2 regions of the Alishewanella maricola genome follow, and region 2 is predicted to be linked to the other one. Evidence: predicted binding sites of a transcription regulator. Region 2 holds the regulator's gene; the other holds the start of a gene.
What was found. The regulator sigma-54, encoded in region 2, starts transcription at its own class of promoters, with help from an activator protein. The targets are predictions, from matches to a motif close to GTTGGCACGNNNNTNGNNT.
Positions count from the first base shown of each region.

Region 1 (3,434 bases), on a different contig from region 2:
TAACTGATTGCCAACGATGTTAGTTCGATTTAACTCACCATCTAAATCGACAAAAGAGGCAACCGCGATGCGAGATTCTGTTGGGAAATAATGAAAGTTCTCGACAAGCTGCATCGCCATTTGCGCCACATAATCGTTGAGCTGCTTATTCGATTGTAAACTGGTGACATATTGATAAGGTACTGACCAGCCTTGCTGCCGATCAGTATTCATTGCTTTAGCTGACGGCTCAGGTCGAATCGTATTGCTTTGCTCTGCACCATAAGATGGCGCACGCACCTCAGAATTACAATGACCACTGGTATCGCAAGGTATGTAAGCTTGCTGACTTTGATGATGCGTTTGGCAGCCCAGCAACAGCGCTGCCCAACTGAGCAGCAGCAGGTTCTTCTTTATCATGGCGTTCTCCTAAAAACTGACATAGCATGTCAGTTCTTTATCGACCCATGCAAGTCTTTCTTTAGCGCCAAAGGGGTTAACCCTGCTTTAATTTTAATGTGGCATCGCCATGCTGCTGCAAAATGGCATTATAGACTGCTGCAGGCACAAAGGTTCGCGCCGCAGAGATCACTCTTTTGCTATCAATTTGAATTAAACGCGCATTGAGCATAATGCCAGCTTGATGCAGCGTGGCGGTGCCGGTCACAACATACTTAATCGGTAACTCTGCAGAAAGCTCATTAAAATCACGGCTTAGTACGAAATCACCTTGTGGGGTGACACGAATATAATCCGTAACTTTATAATCTAATACTGGCACACCAAACAAATGCAAATCGTAAATAATCGCTTCGCTAAGATGATTGGTAAACACAGAACCTTGCTGTAAATCGGTATCAATAAACGCCAAATCGGTTACCGCCACCATCGCATTCTCATCGGCATTATGGTGATTGGTCATCAACTCTTGTACTAAATTACGCGCATAATTATCCAGCGTTACCACGGGGGTTTGCCGATAGTGTTGTGTGACCGATTGCGGTTCAAAGGCTTGTTGGTTAGCAATGCGCTGCTCTCGAGCCAGCTCTCCCCGCATCGTCACCGCATTCTCTGGCACAATTTTCGGCTGTTGGCTGGCCTGTTGCACGCAAGCGGTTAAGCTAAAGGCAACAACAGCACTGATAACAAAAGCTCTCATGGTTTCTCTCCGATCCGATCACTACGGAATAAATAATTACCGCGTTTTTGTATTTTATCTGGGCTCCACATCACATTGTGTGGCACAAAATCGGTGGCAGCGGCGATCACTTGTTGATTATCCAGCTCAATCAAACGTACATTAACCACTAAACCATCTTCTTGCACGGTATAGGTGCCGGTTAATAATGCTCTGGCACCATGCTGTTGGCGTAACGCCGATATCTGCCGAGATAGCGCTTGTTCATGATCGCTTTGCAATAACAATTCTTGGCGTAAGCGCAGATCTACAGCGACAAAACCTCGTTGCACCGCTTCGCTAAGCATACTTTCAGCAAGTTGATTCGCTAAATCAATTTCTTGCTCACTTAATTGCGCCAGGCTAAGTTGTCGTGTCGGTAGAAAACTGCTGACCGCCAACGGGCTGCGAAAGTGCTCACTACTGATCGACGCAAACAGTGTTTGTGCTAAACGATGCGTATAAAAATCCAGCGGCCGCGCACTTAAGCCGACGGCAGAAACTTGCCGCAATGGCATTTTGACAGTGGGTTCAGGCTCTGCTTTTTGCGCGCAGCCACAAAGCAGCAGCAATAATGCGCTGGCAAGAAGATATTTCATGATCACCTCATCCTGGTCGATTACTGTTTTAAAGCAAAAACCACGCCAGAAATTAAGTTGGGTTCTTGACGCTAAGGTGTATTAAGCGAAATACCAGAGCTTGTTGACAATAAGTGTGAAGTTGCGACTATCGCTAGGTGTGATTTAAGACGACGAGATGTTATTGCCGCACCATACAGACTTTGACTAAAAAATAACTCAGCATTACGCCAAGTTAAGTTAGTTAAGCAAATCGCGTTATGCTAAATACTCAACTGCTCGGCATTATGCATAACGCTGCCAATGCACAGCGTTATGCTGTTTGCCTGCTATCGCCAAAGCCATAGCAAGGTTTAGCAATTAAACACTGAACGGGTATTTAATGGCTGGATGCGATTGATAGCCTTCTAAGGTAAAGTCATCAGGAGTGACCCATTGCTCAATATCGGCGAGTGTTTTGATATTGGGGTTAAGGTGTAATTTCGGTAGCGGGAACGGCTCACGGAGTAGCTGCTGTTTTAATAGTGGTAACTGATTTTCGTAAATATGCGCATTAACGATTTTATGATAAACCTTGCCAGGCTTATGCCCGGTAATTTGCGCGATTAAAGCCAATAACACAAAGCATTGCACTTGATTAAAGTTCAGACCCAGAGGCACATCACAGCTGCGCTGGTAAGAAGTCAGTGATAAAGTATCGCCAAGTAAACTGAAGGTATGCGTGTGCATACAAGGCCGTAAGCAGCCTAATTCAAACTCACCAGGGTTGTAAAAAGTCAAAATTTCGCCGCGATCATCGATCCCTTGCGATAAGTTGTGAACCAGTTTTTGTAACTGATCTAAGCGCGAGCCATCAGGCTTTTGCCAGCCCCGCCCTTGCACGCCATAAACACGGCCTAAATCATCAACCCCTTTGCGGGCGGGATTATTTAACCACGCTGCATTTTCGTTGGCATTCGCATTCCAGGTATTACAGCCCAGTTCGCGAAACTGCGCAGCATTGTCATAACCACGAAGATAACCTAATAATTCAGCGATGGCGGCTTTATAGTAACTTTTACGCGTGGTTAATAACGGAAACTCATTCGCAGCGACATTGTATTCAAGATCAGCATTGATCACCGTTAAGCAGCGGGTACCCGTGCGTTGGTTATCAACCCAAACCCCTTCATCAATAATGCGCTGGCAAAGTTTTAAATACTGCTTCATTGGCTACTCACTCCTGACGCTCTGCCTTGCTTGAACGAAAACACCATAATCCCGATGCCGGCTAACATCATGGGTAAGCAAAGCCATTGCCCCATGGTCATACCAAGTGATAATAAGCCCAGGTGTGCATCAGGCTCACGGAAGAATTCAACGGTAAAACGTGCCAAACCATAACCTAACAAAAAGACCCCACCGACCACACCAACCGGTGGACGCAAGCGTCGCACAATTAGAATAACAATAAATAGTAATAGGCCCTCTAACGCCACTTGGTAAAGCTGCGATGGGTGTCGGCCCAACGCACCAGCGCCCGGAAAAACCATCGCCCAAGGCACATCAGTAGTACGGCCCCACAATTCGCCATTGATAAAGTTACCAATTCGCCCAGCCGATAAGCCCAGTGGTACCAAAGGCGCCACAAAATCGCCCAGCGCTAGGTAAGCTTTTTGATACTTACGTGCAAACAAGGCCATCGCAGTTAGTACACCGAT
Region 1 is NZ_JAEINI020000012.1:96,602-100,035, reverse strand. It holds gene JAO78_RS14465 (FlgO family outer membrane protein) at 1-399, opposite strand, end outside; gene JAO78_RS14460 (FlgO family outer membrane protein) at 476-1,138, opposite strand; gene JAO78_RS14455 (FlgO family outer membrane protein) at 1,135-1,755, opposite strand; gene JAO78_RS14450 (thymidylate synthase) at 2,095-2,943, opposite strand; gene lgt (prolipoprotein diacylglyceryl transferase) at 2,940-3,434, opposite strand, start outside.
Region 1: a site for sigma-54 is predicted at 1,787-1,805, ahead of JAO78_RS14455 (FlgO family outer membrane protein). Genes of this name have one in related genera too.

Region 2 (3,434 bases):
GAATTTTAACGTTATCGGGTAATGCCGAAGTGATGCAAAGCGGTAGCTTAGTACGCGGTGCCGTGATCCGTTACAACATTGAATTACAACAATTAAGTGCTGAAGGTGAGCAAAATCGTCGCGTTACCACGATTTTCACCCCAGAAAACAAGGACAATCCATGAAGTTAGTGGTCTCGCACCTCGCCAAAAGCTATAAAAGCCGGCAGGTAGTGAAAGATGTCAGCTTAGAGGTCAATGCAGGGCAAATCGTCGGTTTATTGGGCCCTAACGGTGCAGGTAAAACGACAACCTTTTACATGATTGTTGGCTTAGTTCCCTCGGATAAAGGCACCATTACCCTCAACGAGCAAGATATTACTTTTGCTCCGATCCACCAACGTGCCCGCGCCGGCATTGGTTATTTACCGCAAGAAAGCTCGATTTTTCGTAAATTGACTGTGCATGAAAACTTATTGGCCATTTTGCAAACCCGCAAAGATTTAAGCACGCAACGCCGCGCTGAAATTGCCGATGATTTATTAGAAGAATTTCATATCGGCCATATCCGCAACAGTTTAGGGATGGCGTTATCTGGTGGCGAGCGTCGTCGGGTTGAGATCGCGCGAGCATTAGCCGCTGATCCCGCTTTTATTTTATTAGACGAACCGTTCGCTGGCGTTGACCCGATTTCAGTACTTGATATCAAAAAAATCATTCAACACCTCGCCCAACGTGGCATTGGTGTTCTCATTACTGACCATAATGTGCGTGAAACGTTAGATGTTTGTGAAATCGCTTATATTGTCAGTCATGGCGAACTGATTGCAGCCGGTTCTCCGCAAGATGTTCTAGCAAATCAGCAGGTGCGTGATGTATACCTAGGTGAGCAATTCAGGCTATAGTAAAGAAGATAGAACGCAACTGCGCATTCAGGAGAGAATTACAGGTACATGAAGCCCTCTTTGCAACTCCGCCTAGGACAACAGCTTACCATGACGCCACAACTGCAACAGGCGATACGCCTATTACAGTTGTCCACCATTGAGCTACAGCAAGAAATACAGGAAGCGTTAGACGCGAACCCGTTACTCGAAGGCGATGATGATTTCGAACGTCAGCCAGATGAGGTTGATCACAGTCTTGGCAATATCAATCGCGATACCCTTGACGATCCACGCAACAAAAACTCAGAGCAAAAAGACGCAGCCGATCGCGATACCAGCGATGATCTGAATCAACAAAACATCCAAGAAGATTTACCGCTAGATAATAACTGGGATGATTTAGTCAGTGCCGCCCCTGTTAGCAGTGGCAACATGCCTGATGACGATATGGTGTATCAGGGTGAAACCAGCGATACCCTGCAAGATTATTTACGTTGGCAAATGCAACTCACGCCCTTTTCTGAAATCGACCGGGCTATTGCTGAGATCATTATTGAAGCCATCGATGACAATGGTTTTTTAAGTATCAGCTGCGAAGAGATACTCGACTCACTGCAATCTAACGAGGTCGAGGCCGACGAAGTTGAAGCCGTGATTAAACGCATTCAATTATTTGATCCGGTCGGGGTTGGCGCGCGCTCGGTGCAAGAGTGTTTACTGGTGCAGTTACGGCAGTTTGAGCCAACTACCCCCTATTTAAATGATGCAAAACTCATTATTAGCAACTATACCGAATTTTTAGCGAATAGAGACTTTCGTTCTTTGATGCGCGTGACTAAACTCAAAGAAGAAGAGTTAAAGGAAGTCATGCAGTTGATCCACAGTTTAAATCCACGGCCTGGTGCTGATGTGATTAAACAAGAGCAGCAATATGTTATTCCTGATGTCACGGTGACAAAAGTAAAAGGTCGCTGGCAAGTCGAATTAAACGCTGACGCTATGCCCAAAATACGAATCAATCAGCAATATGCGGCGATGAGCAAAACCGCTAAAAATACCGCTGATACGCAATTTATTCGTTCGCACTTGCAAGAAGCTAAATGGTTTTTAAAGAGCTTAGAAAGCCGAAACGATACTTTACTCAAAGTAGCCAATTGCATTGTGCAGCAACAACAAGCCTTTTTTGAGCATGGTGAAGAAGCCATGAAACCGATGGTATTGAATGATGTTGCAGAAATGGTCGGTATGCATGAGTCGACTATCTCACGCGTCACCACTCATAAATATATGCATACACCACGTGGAATTTTTGAACTTAAGTTCTTTTTCTCCAGTCATGTTAGTACAGAGAGTGGTGGTGAATGTTCTTCCACTGCCATTCGTGCTTTTATTAAAAAATTGGTGGCGGCAGAAAATCCGGCAAAACCGCTAAGTGACAGTAAAATGGCGGAGATTTTGTTAGAACAAGGGATAAACGTGGCTAGGCGAACTATCGCTAAATACCGCGAATCGTTGTTTATTCCGCCGTCAAATCAACGAAAGACCCTGCTGTAAGTGTCTTAACTAAAAGGAAGAGTCTATGCAAATCAATTTAACAGGCCGTCACGTCGAAATTACCGAAGCCTTAAAAGATTATGTCGAGAATAAATTTGCTAAGCTAGAGCGTCATTTCGAGAACATTAATAATGTACATGTCATCTTAAACGTGGAAAAATTACAACAGATTGCCGAAGCTAAAATCCATCTCACCGGTGGCGAAGTGTTTGCGGTGTCTGAGAACGAAAACATGTATGCTGCGATTGACCAGTTAATAGACAAACTCGATCGGCAGGTCATTAAACACAAAGAAAAACTGTCACGACACTAAGACATTATTATGAATTTAAACGCAATGTTAGCGGAGAACTGCACGAAAAGTGCAGTTCTATTTAACAGTAAAAAACGTATCCTCGAATATATCGCCGAACTGGCTCACCAGCAGCTTCCCGAACTATCTGAATACACCATTCTTGAAGCCTTAATGACCCGTGAAAAACTCGGTTCAACCGGCATCGGTGGCGGTATCGCCATTCCTCACGGCAAACTTGACTGCGTAACTCAACCGATTTTGGTGTTTGTGGTCAGTAAAGACCCTATCGCGTTTGATGCGATAGATAACCAAGCCGTCGATATTTTTTGCGCTATTTTAATACCCACTGAGCAATGCCAAACGCACCTAAGTACGTTATCCGGTATTGCCAAATTGTTGAGTCAGAAAGACTTAACCAAAAAAATCCGCCATGTCGAGTCAGATGAACAACTGTATCAGCTACTACTCGACTATAGCCAAAAAACAGGTGAGTCATGAAACTACTCGTCGTCAGTGGTCGCTCAGGCTCTGGCAAATCGGTTGCTCTGAGAGTCATGGAAGATCTCGGCTATTACTGCGTCGATAATCTCCCGGTTAATCTATTACCGACCCTAGCTACTGCAGTAATGGGCCAATACGAACGCGTTGCCGTGAGTATTGATGTACGTAACCTACCCAGTGATCCCGATGAGTTATCAGACATTTTGTCATATCTGCCGC
Region 2 is NZ_JAEINI020000001.1:60,978-64,411, reverse strand. It holds gene lptA (lipopolysaccharide transport periplasmic protein LptA) at 1-164, shown strand, start outside; gene lptB (LPS export ABC transporter ATP-binding protein) at 161-883, shown strand; gene JAO78_RS00310 (RNA polymerase factor sigma-54) at 932-2,419, shown strand; gene hpf (ribosome hibernation promoting factor) at 2,445-2,732, shown strand; gene ptsN (PTS IIA-like nitrogen regulatory protein PtsN) at 2,739-3,212, shown strand; gene rapZ (RNase adapter RapZ) at 3,209-3,434, shown strand, end outside.